Regions from separate parts of the Rummeliibacillus sp. TYF-LIM-RU47 genome, predicted to be linked through region 3. Evidence: predicted binding sites of a transcription regulator. Region 3 holds the regulator's gene; each other region holds the start of a gene.
What was found. Region 3 encodes CtsR, which represses protease genes until heat stress. Its sites were predicted from a motif close to ATGGTCAATAAAGGTCAAACA; they were not measured.

Region 1: a site for CtsR is predicted at 1,573-1,593, ahead of F0527_RS02680 (ATP-dependent Clp protease ATP-binding subunit). Genes of this name have one in related genera too.
Region 2: a site for CtsR is predicted at 3,994-4,014, ahead of clpP (ATP-dependent Clp endopeptidase proteolytic subunit ClpP). Genes of this name have one in related genera too.

Annotation. Positions count from the first base shown of each region.
Region 1 is NZ_VVIR01000001.1:575,167-581,602, forward strand. Features, by position in the region: gene F0527_RS02665 (prolyl oligopeptidase family serine peptidase) at 1-311, shown strand, start outside; gene F0527_RS02670 (metal-sulfur cluster assembly factor) at 364-672, shown strand; gene F0527_RS02675 (Crp/Fnr family transcriptional regulator) at 770-1,474, opposite strand; gene F0527_RS02680 (ATP-dependent Clp protease ATP-binding subunit) at 1,673-3,820, shown strand; gene F0527_RS02685 (YjzD family protein) at 3,878-4,081, opposite strand; gene F0527_RS02690 (beta-ketoacyl-ACP synthase III) at 4,408-5,346, shown strand; gene fabF (beta-ketoacyl-ACP synthase II) at 5,375-6,436, shown strand, end outside.
Region 2 is NZ_VVIR01000002.1:98,532-104,967, forward strand. Features, by position in the region: gene F0527_RS11850 (NUDIX hydrolase) at 2-484, shown strand; gene rapZ (RNase adapter RapZ) at 471-1,358, shown strand; gene F0527_RS11860 (gluconeogenesis factor YvcK family protein) at 1,363-2,349, shown strand; gene whiA (DNA-binding protein WhiA) at 2,383-3,330, shown strand; gene F0527_RS11870 (HPr family phosphocarrier protein) at 3,362-3,619, shown strand; tRNA gene F0527_RS11875 (tRNA-Arg) at 3,849-3,920, opposite strand; gene clpP (ATP-dependent Clp endopeptidase proteolytic subunit ClpP) at 4,101-4,691, shown strand; gene F0527_RS11885 (spore coat protein) at 4,774-5,229, opposite strand; gene F0527_RS11890 (hypothetical protein) at 5,314-5,613, opposite strand; gene F0527_RS11895 (TetR/AcrR family transcriptional regulator) at 5,801-6,436, opposite strand, start outside.
Region 3 is NZ_VVIR01000004.1:132,121-138,556, forward strand. Features, by position in the region: gene F0527_RS14265 (aldehyde dehydrogenase family protein) at 1-815, shown strand, start outside; gene F0527_RS14270 (acyl-CoA thioesterase) at 915-1,406, shown strand; gene F0527_RS14275 (hypothetical protein) at 1,540-1,731, shown strand; gene corA (magnesium/cobalt transporter CorA) at 1,821-2,780, opposite strand; gene F0527_RS14285 (magnetosome magnetite crystal formation protein family) at 2,956-3,273, shown strand; gene F0527_RS14290 (CtsR family transcriptional regulator) at 3,442-3,936, shown strand; gene F0527_RS14295 (UvrB/UvrC motif-containing protein) at 3,926-4,492, shown strand; gene mcsB (protein-arginine kinase McsB) at 4,482-5,552, shown strand; gene F0527_RS14305 (ATP-dependent Clp protease ATP-binding subunit) at 5,580-6,436, shown strand, end outside.

The DNA of each region.
Region 1 (6,436 bases), on a different contig from region 3:
TTGAAGAAAAAGGGTTTAAAATTCCGTTGAATGACGAAGAATTGGAGGGAATGTATAAAACGCTTAGTCGTTTTGACTTAAGTAAAGAACCAGAAGGTCTGTTAGGTCGCCCTGTATTCTTTTGGCATGGCAAAAAGGACCAAATGGTACCATTTAAGCCTACGCATGAATTCTATAAACTACTTCAAAAAGATTATTATCAGAATCATCCAGAAGATTTGGCGTTTATGGTTGATTCGTCTTCTGGCCACAAAGTATCTCGTGCTGGGATGCTTGCAGGGACTGCTTTCCTTGCTGACCATTTGGCATAGTGATTTAGGGATGATATGATTAGGGAACAATATGAAGAAAGGGGATAAAACCATGGATGCTGATTTAAAAGAAAATATTCTAGGTGCACTTGAAAATGTTATTGACCCAGAACTGGGTATAGATATCGTCAATTTAGGTTTAGTCTATGACGTGGATATGTCTGAAGAAGGCCTATGCGTCATCACAATGACACTTACTTCTATGGGTTGCCCACTAGGACCAGTGATTGTGGATCAAATCCGTACAGCTTTATTTGAAATTCCAGAAGTAAAAGATGTAGATGTCAATGTTGTCTGGAATCCGCCTTGGTCTAAAGATAAGATGTCACGTTACGCAAAAATGGCATTAGGTATTCGATAAAAATTAAAAATCAGTGGAGAACTAGTTCTTCACTGATTTTTTATATAAGCATTCCGAATATATTCATGACAGTAGGGTATACATAGAAGATGAAGCATTAGTCAATACGACAGACGCTAATAGGGCAGTTATCGCATTCACATTGATCTTTTAAATAGTTTAATTGATGAACGGTAATCAATCCTTTATCAAAAGAAATGACGTTTAAATTCTTTAACTCATGCAGCGTACGATTGATTACTTCACGGCTTGTTGCACACAAATTTGCTAGCGTAGTGTTTGTTAATGGATAGTTAATTAGAACGTCACCATTTTCTAGTTTTTCACCGTACGTATTGGATAAACGAATGATAGTGGAATATAGCGCACCTTTCTTGCCAAATAGCAGCAAATCGCGCAGCTTCGTTTGGGTTTTTAAATTTTGAAGCTGTAGCCATTTAATGTACTCAATTAACAAATCAGGTTCTTGAGCTAATAGTATTTCGAAAAGGCCTGCATCTAATGTAAGAATTTGAGAGGCTTCTAATGTTTTGGCACTCAGCGGATAAAATCCAGATGTACTAAAAACAATTCCTTCACCAATACAATCATCACTGCCACAAATTCGGAGTGACAATTCTTTGCCTCCTGCAGTTTCTTTCGATACAACCACTTTTCCAGCTACGATAAAGAAAAGATCTTTAACTGGCTCTCCCTCGGTGCAAATATGGCTACTCTTAGGAAATTTAATCAATGAACCATGTTCTTCAAAGATTTTTCGTATCTTTTGCGGAAGCGGTTCAAAATGATCCAAATCTGCCAATACCTATCCCATCCTTCACGTAATCTATTTTTCTTATTATAACACAGCGTAGTTAGAATGATAGTCATGTGAATACAGCAAATAATGGTAATTATTATATAGTCAAACAAGGTCAAACATATTACTTTACATTAAAGATAGAGAAGAATATAATAAAATTAACATAAGGTCAGTAATGGTCAAAGGGAGCTGATTTGAATGCAAATGCAAATGAATAACGAAGAGCAAAAAAGCCCATTAGAACAATTTGGACGGAATTTAGTAGAAGAAGTGAAAAAAGGAAAGATGGATCCTGTCATTGGTCGAGACCAAGAAATTCGGAATGTTATTAGAATATTGTCCCGTAAAACGAAAAATAACCCGGTATTAATTGGTGAACCTGGGGTAGGGAAAACAGCTATTGTTGAGGGTCTTGCACAGCGTATTGTAAAAAAAGATGTACCTGAAGGATTGAAGGATCATCTCATATATGAGCTTGATATGAGTGCATTAGTGGCTGGTGCGAGTTACCGTGGCCAATTCGAAGAACGGTTAAAGGGTGTCTTGAAAGAAGTCAAAGAAAGTGAAGGACGTATCATTTTATTCATTGATGAAATTCATACCATTGTTGGTGCGGGAAAAACAGACGGAGCAATGGATGCAGGCAATATGCTTAAACCAATGCTTGCACGCGGTGAATTACATTGTATCGGCGCGACAACACTTGATGAATATCGCATGTATATTGAAAAAGACCCGGCACTTGAACGTCGCTTCCAACAAGTACTCGTGCGGGAACCATCTGTAGAAGATACTATTTCCATTTTACGTGGTCTAAAGGAAAGCTTTGAATTGCATCATGCCGTAAAAATTCATGATAGAGCGATTGTGGCAGCAGCAGAATTGTCTAATCGTTATTTAACAGAGCGCTTCTTACCAGATAAAGCGATTGATTTAGTCGATGAAGCTTGTGCGATGATTCGTACTGAAATCGATTCAATGCCACAAGAGCTAGATGAAGTAACACGTCGCCAAATGCAGCTAGAGATTGAAGAACAAGCGTTACAAAAAGAAAAAGACGAAGCAAGCAAAAAAAGGCTAGTAGCTTTACGCGAAGAGTTAGATCAATTAAAAGCATCATCTAAAAATATGAAAGAGCAGTGGGAATCAGAAAAAAATGCACTGCAAGCTATCCAAGAAAAACGGGAAACATTAAACCGCTATCGTAGAGAATTAGAAGATGCAGAGAATCAATATGATCTTAACAAAGCTGCCGTTTTGCGCCATGGCAAAATTCCAGAATTAGAAAAAGAACTGCAATCGCTTGAAAAATCTTTGCAAACTGATGATGAGAGCCGTTTGTTACGGGAAGATGTAACAGCGGAAGAGATTGCATCAATCGTTTCAAGATGGACGGGTATTCCTGTGACTAAATTAGTAGAAGGAGAACGCGAAAAGCTATTGCACCTGAAAGACACATTGCATGAACGTGTAGTAGGGCAAGACGATGCAGTTCGATTGGTGACGGAAGCTGTATGGCGTGCAAGAGCGGGCATTCAAGATCCGAACAAGCCTATTGGTTCATTCCTATTTTTAGGTCCAACAGGTGTCGGTAAAACAGAATTAGCTAAAGCATTGGCTGCTCAGCTATTTGATTCAGAAGATCATTTCATTCGTATAGATATGTCCGAATACATGGAAAAACACAGTGTTTCAAGATTGGTAGGTGCACCTCCAGGATATATTGGATACGAAGAAGGCGGTCAATTGACAGAAGCCGTTCGCAGAAATCCTTATTCTGTTGTGTTGCTCGATGAAATTGAAAAAGCTCATCCTGATGTAGCGAATATCTTGTTGCAAATATTAGATGATGGTCGCATAACCGACAGTCAAGGGCGTACAGTCAACTTTACCAATACAGTCATTATCTTAACTTCCAATATTGGCTCACACTATTTGTTGGAGTTAAAAGGGCAAGATAGCGATCATGCAATCGAAGATCTAGTAATGGCAGAATTGAAACAACATTTTAAACCAGAATTGCTTAACCGACTTGATGATATCGTGATGTTCCATTCCTTATCAGAAAAACAATATTACGAAATTGCTAAAAAATATGTAGCACTTCTTCAAAAACGGGTGGCAGAACAAGATATTGAGCTAACCGTAAATGAAGATGTACTAGAATGGGTAGTCAAAGAAGGCATTGACCCTGCATTTGGCGCACGTCCACTACGCCGCTTTGTTCAACGCTATATTGAAACATTGGTAGCGCAAGAATTATTAAAAGGCGAAGCAAGCGCCGGAGACCGATTAGTAGTAGCCTTGGAGGATGGTAAAGTAACCATTCATAAAGAAAGAAAGTAAATAATCATTATTCAAAATAAAAAACCTGTCCATAATTTAGGACAGGTTTTTTAGTCATTATTCGTGTTGACCGATTTCTTTTGGTGAATCTTTTGGAATCACTGCATCCATTATTAAGATTAATACTGAAATGATAAGTGATATCCATAATCCTTTTGTGAATGCTGGTCCATCTAATGGCACATTATTGATTGAGCTCACAACATAGTTTAAAGTGGAAACCAATAATGCTGACCAAATCACTAACATAATGTATTTCATATAATCACCTCTAGCTCACTTTTATCCGCATTATGGGGCAGCAAGACCTCAACTCAACACTTGAGTGATAACGAATGGTTAGAAGAGTTACTGACCATAAATGCCCGATTGGTTCAACGCGCACTAATTGAGGATTAAACCTCATGAAATCTGAGTGTTCGTTTCACTTTATATCAACTCTATCATACCATAACGTTTTATTTTTTTGGAAGAAACTTTTACAATCTGATATGAACAAAATTGATTCATATTGATAAAAAGAGAATTATTCGCTATAATTAAGACCAGATACTAATAATTGATAATAAGAAAAGAGGCGCTACCTCATGAATGCTGGGATTGTTGGAGTAGGAAGATGTGTTCCAGAGAAGGTATTAACAAATTTTGATTTAGAAAAAATGATGGATACGTCAGATGAATGGATTCGCACACGTACTGGCATACAAGAACGTCATATCGCTGCAGATGACCAAGATACATCCCATATGGCATTTGAAGCAGCAGATAAAGCGATCAAAGACGCTGGCATAAAACCAGAACAAATTGGATTAATTCTAGTAGCTACTGTTACGCCGGATCAGCCATTTCCGAGTGTAGCCTGCATGATACAAGACCAGCTTGGAGCAGTGAATGCAGCAGCGATGGATCTTTCTGCAGCATGTGCTGGCTATATTTATGGTTTAGTCACAGCTAAGCAGTTTATTGAATCAGGTGTTTACGATTATGTTTTGGTTGTTGGAGTTGAAAAACTAACAAAAATTGTTGACTGGTCTGATCGTAATACAGCCGTTCTTTTCGGAGACGGTGCAGCTGCTGCGGTGGTAGGTAAAGTTTCTGAAGGAAGAGGCATACTTTCCTTTGAATTGGGTTCAGACGGTTCAGGTGGAAATCATCTATATCAAACGAAAGAAAACTATCTTTCAATGAATGGCCGCGAAGTATTTAAATTTGCAGTTCGTCAAATGGGGCAATCTGCACTAAATGTAATTGATAAAGCAGGCTTAACAAAAAATGATGTAGACTTTTTGATTCCACATCAGGCTAATATCCGTATCATGGAAGCTTCTAGACAACGGTTGGAATTACCGCCTGAAAAAATGTCGTCAGTTATCCACAAATACGGTAACACTTCAGCTGCTTCAATTGGTAATGCGTTAGTAGAAGAGTTGGAGAACGGCCGCATTAAAGATGATGATCTACTTGTTTTAGTAGGTTTCGGAGCTGGATTAACTTGGGGCGCTGTTGCAATGAGATGGGGAAAATAACACAAAGGAAAAGTGAGGAATTATAACCATGGCAAAACGTCGAGTAGTAGTGACTGGTATTGGAGCAGTAACACCGCTAGGAAACGATATTTCAACAACTTGGGAAAATATTAAAGCAGGCCATGTTGGAATTGGACCATTAACAAGATTGGATCCAGAAAAATTTCCGGCTAAAATTGCTGCTGAAGTAAAAGACTTTGATATTGAAAAATATATTTCTAAAAAAGATGCGAGAAAAATGGACCGTTTTACTCAATATGCATTAGCCGCATCTATTATGGCTGTTGAAGATTCAAACCTAGAAATTACGCCTGAGGTCGGATTGCGTACGGGTGTATGGATTGGTTCAGGAATTGGTGGAATGGAGACATTTGAACAGCAATATAATAATTTCCTTGAAAAAGGGCAACGTCGTGTGAGTCCATTTTTCGTACCAATGATGATTCCCGATATGGCAGCGGGTCAAGTATCCATCCATTTCGGAGCAAAAGCGATTAATTCATGTTCAGTAACAGCTTGTGCATCAGGTACAAACTCAATCGGTGACGCCTTCAAGGTAATTGAACGTGGTGATGCTGATGTCATGATTTCAGGTGGAGCAGAAGCACCGATTACTAACATGGCAGTAGCTGGTTTCTGTTCAAATACTGCACTAACATTAAATCCAGATCCAAAAACAGCTTCACGTCCGTTCGATAAAAATCGTGATGGCTTCGTTATTGGCGAAGGTGCTGGTATTGTGATCTTGGAAGAATATGAGCATGCGGTTAACCGTGGTGCAAAAATTTACGCAGAAGTTATTGGCTACGGCTCAACAGGTGATGCACACCATATCACAGCTCCTGCTCCAGAAGGTGAAGGAGCAGCACGTGCTATGCAACAAGCACTTAATGATGCAGATGTATCTCCTGAGCAAGTGGATTACATTAATGCTCACGGAACAAGTACGGTCTATAATGATTTATTCGAAACGAAAGCGGTCAAAACAGTTTTCGGAGAGCATGCTTATAAATTAGCAATCAGTTCAACTAAATCAATGACTGGCCATTTACTTGGTGCAGCAGGTGGTATTGAGGCAATCTTCTCTGTA
Region 2 (6,436 bases), on a different contig from region 3:
TGTGCAAAGAATCGCCAATTTATTAGTGATGAAAGACGATCAAGTACTATTATTAAAGAAGCCACGACGCGGCTGGTATGTAGCACCGGGCGGTAAAGTAGAGGGCGGCGAGTCGATTTTTGAAGCGGCGAGCAGAGAATTTTATGAAGAGACAGGCGCTACTGCCATTCACCCCCATCTAAAAGGTGTATATACAATGGTCATTAAACGAGATGAAGAGATCGTGAATGAGTGGATGCTCTTTACCTTTGTGGCTCAAGATTTAGACGGTGCCCCATATAAGGAAACACGTGAAGGGATACTTGAGTGGCATCCCGTTGAAGAATTAAAAACATTGCCTATGGCAGAAGGTGACCGTACAAATTTGCTTTATGCTGTTGAACAGACTGGTACTCAATATGGAACGTTTACATATACAGAAGACTTCCAATTGCTAGAGGAGCGCATTCAAATGTCCTCTGAAAGGAACGATGATCATGTCTAATCAAAACGCCGTAAACGAATTAATTATTATTACAGGAATGTCTGGTGCAGGAAAAACCTTGGCTATTCAAAGCTTTGAGGATCTGGGTTTTTATTGTATTGATAATTTGCCACCTGCTTTATTGCCAACATTCCTTAATCTAATGAAAGAATCTAAAAAGGAGATATCACGTATTGCAGCCGTAATGGATTTACGCGGCGGTGATTTTTTCTCCGCATTGAACGAAGCGCTAGAGCAGATTGAAAAAGAAGATTTAGTTGCGACAAAGATTCTGTTTTTAGATGCGGATGACGAGTCGCTTGTCAGACGCTATAAAGAAACAAGGCGTACCCATCCTTTAGCGGATAATGGACTGCCGTTGATGGGGATTCAACGTGAAAGGGATCTCTTGGCAGATGTCAAAGAACGAGCGCAATATATTTATAATACAACGAGCATGAAACCTAGAGAGCTTCGCGAACGCATCCGTGCCCAATTTTCAGAAGTGAATTCACGTCAATTTACAGTGAACGTCATGTCATTTGGCTTTAAACATGGCATGCCAATTGATGCGGATCTCGTGTTTGATATACGCTTTTTGCCAAATCCTTATTATATAGAAGGGCTTCGGCCAAAAACTGGATTAGATGAAGATGTTTCTTCATATGTATTGAAATATGACGATACAAAAGCATTGATTCAAAAGCTAACAGATTTGTTCCAATTTATGATTCCGCTTTATCAAAAAGAAGGGAAAACGCAGCTGGTTATTGCGTTTGGATGTACTGGTGGTCAACATCGCTCGGTTACATTAGCAGAGTACTTTGGCCATCTTTTGGACGAACAGGCTCCAACTGTTATTACCCACCGCGATATAGTGAAGAGAAAGGAATAATGCTATGCAAAAAGCACTTACGCGTGTTGCTATTATCGGCGGTGGCACTGGATTATCTACATTGCTTAGAGGCTTAAAAAAATGTCCTATCGATTTAACAGCAATCGTAACTGTAGCAGACGATGGCGGTAGCTCAGGGAGAATCCGCGATGATTTTCAAATCCCACCGCCCGGCGACATTCGCCAAGTAATCGCTGCGCTATCAGAGGTTGAACCGCTGGTAGAAGAAATGTTCCAATATCGCTTTCAAGGAAAAGAAGAGCTAGGGGGCCATTCTTTAGGGAATCTGATGCTCACAGCCTTAACCGCTATAACGGGTGATTTTTCGCATGCAATCGCCGAAATGAGCCGAGTATTAAATGTACATGGCAAAGTGTTGCCTGCAGCCAATCAGAGAATCACGCTTATGGCTGAGCTTGAAAATGGAACGATTGTAAAAGGGGAATCTAAAATCCCTTCGTATAATCAAAGAATTCAGCGTGTATTTTTATCGCCGGCGGATGTGTTACCGGTGCAAGAGGCAGTGAGCGCTATTGAGAGTGCTGATATCATTATTATTGGTCCTGGTAGCCTTTATACAAGCATCTTGCCTAATTTATTGGTAAATGGTATTCGTGAAGCAGTATTGAATGCAAAAGGCCATAAAATTTATATATGCAATCTTATGACGCAAGCAGGTGAAACCTCTCATTATTCTGCCGGAGATCATGTCCAAGCGTTAATCGATCATGTGGGTGCGAACTTTCTTCATACCATCTTGATTAATAAAGAAGAGCTTCCACTGTCAATTCGAGAAGCATACAGCAAAGAATTAGCGGAGCCTGTCAGGTTTGATGTGCCAAGACTTGAAGGAATGGGGCTAGAGGTCATTAAAAAGGATATAGCATCCATTCATGATGGCGTAGTGCGGCATGATGCCAATAATGTAGCGGCATGGATTGTAGAATATGCAACAAATTATCAACAAAAAAAGCAATCTTCGGCGAATTAGCGTCTAAAATATAACAAGGAAGGGGGGATTGCTATGTCATTTGCTTCTGAGACGAAAAAAGAGCTTACACAAGTGGAAGCAAAGGATAGCAGTTTAAAAGCAGAGCTCTCTGCCCTCATTCGAATGAACGGTTCATTATCGTTTGCCAATCGACAACTGAGCCTAGATGTCCAAACAGAAAATGCTGCTATCGCTCGTAGAATGTATACAATCATCAAGAAATTTTACAACTATCGAATAGAGCTTTTAGTGCGGAAAAAAATGAGGCTGAAAAAGAATAATGTCTACATTTGCCGCGTGCGCGAAGGTGCAAAGGAATTGCTAGAAGAGCTGCAGATTGTAACAGGAAATTTTCTGTTTCATCATGATATTGAAGAAAAAATCATTCCTACACCTGATGAAAAAAGAGCTTATTTGCGCGGCGCATTTTTAGCGGGAGGCTCTGTTAATAATCCAGAGACATCATCTTATCATTTAGAGATCTATTCTCTATATAAAGAACACGGTGATGCATTGATGGAACTGATGAATGTCTTCGAACTGAATGCCAAGACAATCGAACGGAAAAAGGGCTTTGTCACATATTTGAAAGAAGCAGAGAAGATTTCTGATTTTTTAAGTCTAGTAGGTGCCCATCAAGCGATGTTGAAATTTGAGGATGTTCGGATTGTTAGAGATATGCGTAATAGCGTGAATCGTCTAGTGAATTGTGAAACAGCCAATTTAAATAAAACAATCGGTGCTGCTATTAGACAAGTAGAAAACATACGCTTTATTGATCAAGCAATCGGGATCGATCAATTGCCTGAAAAACTTCAGGAGATTGCTAGGCTGCGAGTAGAGTATCAAGATGTAACACTAAAAGAGCTAGGGGAAATGGTCTCGACAGGCACAGTCAGCAAATCAGGTGTCAACCATCGTTTGCGTAAGATTGATGCGATTGCAGACTCACTTAGAGGCGGCGAGACAGCGAAAGTTTAAAATAAGCTTACTGGAAGGATTGGATGATTGAATGGTAGAACAACAGGCAAAAGTAAATTTGAAATCAGGTTTGCAAGCAAGGCAAGCCGCTTTATTTGTTCAAGAAGCAAACCGCCATGCAGCTGATATTTTCTTGCAAAAAGACGATAAGAAAGTAAATGCCAAAAGTATAATGGGCATTATGAGTTTGGCGCTAGCACACGGAACACCTGTTATTTTAAGCGCAAGCGGAGATGATGAGGATCAAGCTCTTTCTAATCTAGTCCAACTTATTGAAGTTGAAGAGTAACACAATCAACTATTGAAAAAAGCCTCTATTCGCAAAAAATGAATAGAGGTGATTTTTTTTATACCGAATTGGGTATAAATAGTATAGTTCTCCCTTATTGCACAGATCCTCATTTCTGGGTTTGTGCGTTGTTTTTGTTTCTTCCTTTTAAGGAACAACAATCATAAGTGGAGAAATAAAAAACGCTGCACGCCAAAGTTGGCAGCAACGCTTAAGAGGATTTCAATAACGCCCTCGGAGGGAATCGAACCCCCAGCCTAAGAACCGGAATCTTATGTTTTATCCGTTAAACTACGAGGGCATATATACTTAACGACTGTTTTATTATACAGATAAAACAAAGAAATATCAATAGAGGAAAAAAACAATCGTAACATTTGACCTTTGTTGACCATAATGTGTAATATAATGGTACAGCTGAAGAAGAAGCTCAGCAAATGTCATTATGTAATCTATTTTTTAATTGAGGAGGCTATTTCTTATGAACTTAATACCTACAGTTATTGAACAAACAAACCGCGGTGAACGTGCCTACGATATTTATTCACGTTTATTAAAAGACCGTATCATCATGCTAGGCAGTGCAATCGACGACAATGTGTCAAACTCAATCGTTTCACAATTGCTATTCTTAGAAGCTGAAGACCCTGAGAAAGATATCTTCCTTTATATCAACTCTCCAGGCGGAAGCGTTACTGCAGGCATGGCTATCTATGACACAATGCAATTCATCAAACCAGATGTCCAAACAGTTGGTATGGGTATGTGCGCATCTATGGGCTCATTCTTGCTAACAGCAGGCGCTAAAGGCAAACGCTATGCATTGCCAAACTGTGAAGTGATGATTCACCAACCTTTAGGTGGAGCACAAGGGCAAGCAACTGAAATTGAAATTGCTGCGAAACATATTCTTAAAACACGCGAAAAATTAAATGCAATCTTATCTGAACGCACTGGCCAACCAATTGAAGTTATTGCGCGCGATACAGATCGTGATAACTACATGAGCGCTGAACAAGCAAAAGATTACGGCTTGATCGACCATATTATGGAACGCAACGAGCTAAAATAATGAATTAAAAAAGGCTGCAACCATAGTCTAACTCTGGTTGCAGCCTTTTTATTTTATATAGGAAGTACGGAACTGCTATTATTTAAAGAATATCTAATTGGGCAACGAGAGCTACTAGAATTTGAAGTAGTAATTGTAGGGAAATTGCAACGTCTGTATCTGTTGTTGTTACATTTACAGAGCGGGAGTTAACGATGACAAGTTTTTGGCGATTTGCTTGACGAATTTGTGCTCTTTGTAATAGCTCTTGTGTCACCGTTTCTGCACGCGAACTATCTGCGATTGTAATATTAACTACGATAGCAATGGCAACTTGTAAAGCTGCCTGAAGCGAAACAGCTACCTGAGTATCAGTTGTTTCAACGGTAATATCACATGAGTCACGAATAATAATAATCTCATTTGAAGATTGGTCAATATCCGCAACTTCAGTAGCATTGTTATTTATGTCCTCATTATTATTGTGGCATGGGTCACATGGGTGGTCCATGCTTGAGTCCATTGCAGACCACTTATTAGAATTCTCATATTCACTCATTTTCACCCCTCCTTTCATCTTTTATAGTAGATGCTTTCACCTTAGTTTTTGTATAGACAAAGAACACGGGTGAGGGATAAAATTTTATTTTTCTGTATCCTCATTTTCTGCTTTTGCCTGCTTCAGCTTTTCTCTTAGTGGGCTTGAAGGCTGTTCTTTAGGTTCTTTTTCAGTAATACTTTTGGTATTGTTTGAGTTGATGAACTCCTCCACCTGCACTTTTAGTTGATCTACGGTTTTTTTAAGCTTTTCACGTTGATCATCTGATACCTTTGATCTAATTTCATCCATATTGACTTTGTTTTTTGAAAAAATATCCGCTATGAATATTTCAATAAATTGATTTGAAAGGCTGTATAACTCCTCGCGATTGTTCTTAAACAACTATTCCACCTCCCCTCTTATATTGCATATTCATAAGAGAGAAGAATGTCAGGGCAGATGTACCAGAATTTCGGTTATTCGTTTGAAAATAACTGTTTGGAATTAAAAAAACGTGTACCTCATGCAAAATTAGACAATACTAAAACCAAGCAGTCCATCCAATGGTAAATGAATGAACTGCTTGGTTTCAAAATTGTTCGTCGTTCTGTTCAATTCGGACAAGCCGCCAAATATAGTTGGCGATTTCCCTTGCTTCCGCTGCATGAGTTGTTTTGGCGAAAGCTTTACGAAACGGTGTTAAAAGTGCTTCGATAATAAAGTATTTGGGATTCGATTCGCTTAATTCACTTAACAAATAGCTTGCATACTCCAGACCCTTTTTGGAATCACATGGTCCTAATCCCTTAATGAAACCGTCTAACTGTTGTGTCACCATCTCCTGACTCATGATATGGTGTTCTACATTATTCTTTATAAAATGTATAGTCTCAATACCGATAATGACTTCTTTCGTTTCAAGCATACGGGGGATAATAGCATCGATATTGCGAAGGGACATTTTGATGATAGCTTCTGGTTCTACATAGCGGTCTTCTGCAAAAATTAAAATACGGAGAGTATGCTGAATCATCGCAAATACTTGGATGGCACATTCATAGCTCATAATGCTTATTTCATCACCATATACTTCGACAAGCCTTTTGGCTAGCCATTCAAGTTCTTGAAGATGGTGGCTCATTAGGGCCATTCGTAATGATTCATCCTGTGAATTCGAAACAGATTCAAAAATTCGCATTAAATTTTGCTCACGATTAATTTGCAT
Region 3 (6,436 bases):
CTGGAAGTGGAAGTGAGTTAAGCGATACGCTTGTTACACATCCGCTCGTCAAAAAGGTTACGTTTACAGGCAGCAGTCCTGTTGGATTGAAGATTAAAGAAAAAGTAGGATTGCGAAAGGTAACGCTTGAATTGGGTTCTAATGCAGGCTTGATTGTAGAACCAAGTGTGCCAATCGATAAAATTATAGATCGCTGTGTAAGTGGCGCATTTGGTTACGCAGGACAAGTATGTATTTCACTACAGCGTATTTATGTCCATCAATCGATTTATGACCAATTTTTAAATGCCTTTGTTACAGCTACAGAAAAATTGGTAGTAGGCGATCCTTTGGACGAAAAAACAGATGTAAGTGCAATGATTAATCCAAAAGAAGTTACACGCATTATGCAATGGATTGAAGAGGCGAAAGAGCAAGGTGCAACCGTTGCTACAGGCGGAACCTTCACAGAGCGTACCTTAACACCAACTGTCATGGCCAATGTTCAGCCTGATATGAAGGTAGCATGCCAGGAAACATTTGCTCCGATTGTATCCATTGTTCCATATGACACATTCGATGAAGCGATTAATTTAGTAAACCAATCAGATTTAGGTTTAAATGCAGGGATCTTTACAAATAATTTAGAAGATGCCATGAGAGCAGCAGAGGAATTAGAAGCCGGGGCAGTCATCATTAATGATGTTCCAACATTCCGTATAGATAATATGCCATATGGTGGAGTGAAGAATAGCGGATATGGACGCGAAGGCATTAAATATGCAGTGAACGAAATGACTGATTTGAAGTTTATTACGATTAAGACTAAACTGTAGTATGTTTGGAGAAGTCGATGCAAGTACAGAGAAATGACTTGTTGAACAAGGGCTTCCCTTTAAAATTATGTGTTAAAAGATACGTGAGGAGTGTATACGATGCTAGAAGCAGTGCCAATGGGCAGTTCAAGAACAATACAAACAAGATTGGTTTTACCGCCCGATACCAACCATATGAGCACAATTTTTGGTGGGAAGGTGTTGGCGTATATTGATGAGATCGCAGCGATTACGTCCATGAAGCATGCAAAAATGCAAACAGTAACAGCATCTTTCGACTCAGTGGACTTTTATTCGCCAGTCCGTTCAGGAGAAGTCCTAGAACTAGAGGCGATTGTTAGTTCTACTGGACGCACATCGATGGAGTTATATATCGTGGTGCATTCTACTAATATCGACACAGGTGTAAAAAAACTAACGACAGAATCTTTCGTTACTATGGTAGCAGTAGATACCAATGGTGCACCTCAGGAAGTAGCGCCCGTTTTCCCAGAAACAGAACAAGAAAAGAAATTATTCGAATCAGGCTCGATACGCCGGAAGATTCGTAAAGAAAAGCGCGAAATGCCAAGCAAGTTCTTTACCTTATAATAATCGGTATATTATACAAATAGGCGGTTGCTGTAACTTATAACAGCAACCGCCTATTATCGTTTCTTTATCTATTCGAGCTAGGTAGAACATGCTACAATAAAGAAAAAATCACAAGAATAGGATGTACAGCATGGATACAAAAAGAGGAATGAAATATGCACTGCCATTAGCAATGGTAGTAGCGGTCTCATCGTTAATGCTTCTAAATGCTAACTATACAGAAGTGCCAATGAGCCACAGAATCTATATTACAATCGGTGCAACCATCGTCACTTATCTCCTGTCTTTTGTCCTTTTTGGTTTAAAGGATACTCCTAAATAAATCCCATATTAATGAGATTAATAGAAACCAACTTTAAATGGAATAGCCTGCAAAGTATAGAGAACTTTGCAGCTGTTCTATTTTCGTTTTTACGGTCTATAATCAAACCATCCCTTCAACTTAAACCAGATGGCCATCGAAAAGGCAATGCCAAACATAATGAATAAGATAATAAAGTAACCATAATGCCAATTGAGCTCAGGCATGTTTTTAAAATTCATTCCATAGACACCCGCAATAAATGTCAGCGGTATGAATATGGAAGAAATAATAGTCAAAATCATCATAATGCCATTCATCCGGCTCGAGTTTATCGACATATGGCTATCTCGCATGTCTGCTGTCAGTTCCCGATTCGATTCCACCATTTCTGTTAGCTTAATCAAATGGTCGTGGATATCCATAAAGTAAGCCCGTTCCTGGTCATTCAAGCGGAAGCGATAGGAATTTAAAATTCGATAAAGTAAATCGCGCATTGGCAAAACGATACGACGAATATGAAGCAAATCGCTCCTTAGATCAAATACATATTTCATTGATTTTGTCGTACTCTTAAAACCAATTTCATCATCTATCTCATTCAAATGATCTTCGATATCATATACTAACGGAAAGTAACCATCAACAATTTTATCAAGTACTTGATAGGCAATATACAGGGATCCGCGCTCCCAGGAAGCTGGCATTTCTTCAATTCGTTCTCTCACGATGGCAAACTCGGGGGCAGGTGAGTGATGATAGGTGACAATAAAGTCTGGCGCTACAAATAAATTGACCTCCTCCCCTTCAAATGTTTCTTTATTTATTTTATGAGCGACAAGAAAATGGTACCCCTCATAATAATCCAGTTTAGGCCGTTGTAGTCTCATTAAACAATCCTCGATGGCTAAGGGGTGGAAATGAAAAAAGCTGCTAAGTAATCTATTTTCTTCTGTGGTAGGCGATTCAAAATCGACCCAATACCATATAAACTTGCCGGTTTTAATCTCTTCGAGCGAAAAATCAGCTAAGAGTTGTTGATCATTAGTGATACCAAGCGTCCGAATCATCTCAAACCCTCATTTCAACAATATTCGTATATTTATCCTCTCACAAATATGTAAACAATGCCAGAAAGGAGAAACCCCTCATATAAGAGAGGGTATAAAAAAGTGAAACTATATTTAATGTAATACGTAAATTAAGTTAAGAAAAAATAGATATTGAAAGTGAGTGAATAACAAGATGGAGAATAAAGGGTTAAAAGTTATTTTGCATGCGAGCGCTTTTTTTGCCCCATGTTTAGTCCCGATTCTTATTTTTGTGTTTATTAGAGATGAAGAGATAAAACGTTTATCAATTCAAGCGCTGCTGTTCCAATTCGTTATGTGGCTGCTCGTTACAGTTGGAGGCATCCTGACCTTCACTATAATTCTTGCGATTATTGGCATTCCGATGATAATTATTTTCGGGATTATGGGCGTTATTATACCTATTATCGGCATAATTAGAGCACTTCAGGGAACACATTGGGAATATCCGATTGTTGGAAAGTGGATTTAATACAAAAACTTATGAACATACTGCATATAGCAGTATGTTTTTTGTGTATATTAGGAGAATGAATAACGATTTTCCAGGTTAAGCAAAATATTTGCATCATTTTTTGATGGAACATATAATAAAGTCAAAGTTAGTCAAAGTCAGTGAAGCGAGTGAGGTGGAATAAAAATGCGGAATATCTCAGACATTATTGAAGGGTATTTAAAAGAGATTATTGAATTAGGTGGTAAAGGTCATATTGAAATCAAACGAAGTGAAATTGCAGACAAATTTCAATGTGTACCTTCCCAAATCAATTATGTCATCAATACAAGGTTTACAGCCGAGCGAGGGTATATCGTTGAAAGTAAGCGAGGCGGGGGTGGCTATATACGGATTTTACGTGTTAGAGCAAGCTCAGGGACCGAGTTAATTGAAGAGATTATGCATCAAATTGGTGATTCTATCACACAGTCGTCTGCACAGGACTTTATTTTTCGGTTAATTGATGAAGATGTAATAACGCAAAGAGAAGCAAGGATGATGATAGCGGCACTAGACCGTTCAGTATTGTCCCTCCATTTACCCTTACGCGATGAACTACGAGCGCGTATTATGAGGGCGATGTTACTAGCGGTGAAATACGACCAGCAAATGCAAAGAGGTGTTAAAGATGATATGTGAAAATTGTAAACAGCGGCCTGCTACAATTACAGTCACACAGATGAAAAACGGCAATAAGATAACAAGGCACTTTTGTGATGTATGCAATAAGCAGCTAGATCACTTTCACGTGAATCTTGAACCTGGTGATAGTTCCAATGCCATGCAAAAACTATTTTCAAATTTATTCGGAACGCCAAGCTGGTCAGTACAGGATGTGCCTATCAAGAAACCACAAAGTAAAGTGCAAAATGAAAGCTGTCCACAATGCGGCATGACATATAGACAATTTCTCGAAGAAGGGAAATTCAATTGTCCAACGTGTTATGAGACGTTTAAAGATTTTTTGCCACAGGTATTAAAACGGCTTCATAATGGCGCTACAGAACATATAGGCAAGGTTCCTGGATCAATTAATGAGAGCTATCAGACAAAACGCCAAATTGAAGCGCTGCGACAAGATATGAAAACAGCAGTGGAAGAGGAACGTTTTGAAGACGCCGCGGAAATTCGAGATGAGGTTAAATTGCTTGAAAACAAATTGAATGGAGGAGGTGAGAAGAGAGATGAACATTGACCACTTTCTGCAAAGCAAACCTCCTATATGGATGAGAGGTGATAGTACATTTGGCGATATCGTCATGAGTACAAGGATTCGCCTAGCTAGAAATATAAATGGTTTTCGGTTTCCACGGGCTTTTTCAGAAGATGAAGCGTTGCAAATTGACAAAATGGTTTCAAATGCATTGATTGATGGAGACCAGAAATTTGATATGCCATTCTCTTATTTCTCACTTCATGATATGCCCGCTCTTAAGCGTCAGGTTTTGGTAGAGAAGCATTTAATTAGCCCGCAATTAGCAAATAAAACAAAAACAGGCTCTATCTTAGTGTCGGATGATGAAACAATTAGCATCATGGTAAATGAAGAAGACCATATCCGCATACAAAGCTTACAACCAGGCCTGCAATTGGATATGGCTTATCAGCTGGCTGATGAAGTGGACCGACTTTTAGAAAGAAAGCTATCATATGCATTCGATGATTCATTTGGCTACCTTACAAGCTGTCCAACAAACACAGGTACAGGGCTTCGGGCATCAGTGATGATGCATTTACCTGCCCTAACTGCGACTAACCAAATGGGAACGCTGATGAATACAATGGCTCGTTTAGGGATGGTTGTAAGAGGAATATACGGAGAAGGTACCGAAGCTCTCGGGAATTATTATCAAATTTCTAACCAAATCACCCTTGGTAAGCCAGAAGAAGATATTATTTTGGATCTACAAAGTGTAGCCGAGCAAATTATTCAAAAAGAAATCGGTGCCCGTAGAGCTTTGCTAGAACACGCATCCATTGCGGTTTCAGATCGTTTAAATCGATCATTAGGTGTGTTGAAATATGCAAGGATTTTATCTAGTGAAGAAGCGGCTAATTGTTTATCAAATGTCCGGTTGGGTATAGATTTGGGATTAATTCCAACATATCCGGATAGAGTTTTGAATGAATGTATGTTGATTATGCAGCCTGGTTTCTTGCAGCAGCTTGCTGGTACAACGCTCCAGGCGAACGAAAGAGATGTATTTCGAGCAACAATTATTCGAGAAAAATTAAACAATACGACGGTTAAATAATATAACAGTAAAAAGGAGAGGATCTTCATGATGTACAATCGATTTACACAGCGCGCTCAAAAAGTTCTGCAATTAGCACAGGAAGAGGCAATTCGTATGAAACACGAAGCCATTGGCACAGAACATATTTTGCTTGGCCTCATACGTGAAGGAGGCGGCATAGCGGCAAAAGCGCTTGAAGCAATCAACGTGAGTACAGAAATGATTGAAGAAGGTATTGAAGAATTGGTTGGTGTCGGCACTAAAAATGTAGGCCCGATAGTACACTATACACCACGTGCTAAAAAGGTCATTGAATTATCAGTCGATGAATCTCGCAAACTGGGCCATTCATACATTGGTACAGAACATTTATTGCTTGCGTTAATTCGAGAAGGCGAAGGTGTAGCAGCTCGTGTGTTAAATAATGCGGGTGTCAGTCTAAACAAAGCCCGTCAGCAAGTACTACAACTGCTTGGAAGTAATGATCATCCACAAGCAAGCAATAATAGTGCGCCGACAGCTAATACACCTACGCTCGATGGCTTAGCAAGAGACCTTACTCAAATAGCACGAGAAGGCAGCTTGGATCCTGTTATTGGACGCAGCAAAGAAATTACACGCGTAATTGAAGTGCTGTCTCGCCGTACTAAAAACAACCCTGTATTAATCGGGGAGCCAGGTGTCGGTAAAACAGCGATTGCAGAAGGTCTTGCACAACAAATCGTGAACAATGAAGTGCCTGAAACATTGCGCGATAAACGTGTTATGACACTTGATATGGGAACGGTCGTAGCAGGTACAAAATACCGTGGTGAATTTGAAGATCGTTTGAAAAAAGTAATGGATGAAATTCGCCAAGCAGGAAACGTTATCCTATTTATCGATGAGTTGCACACATTGAT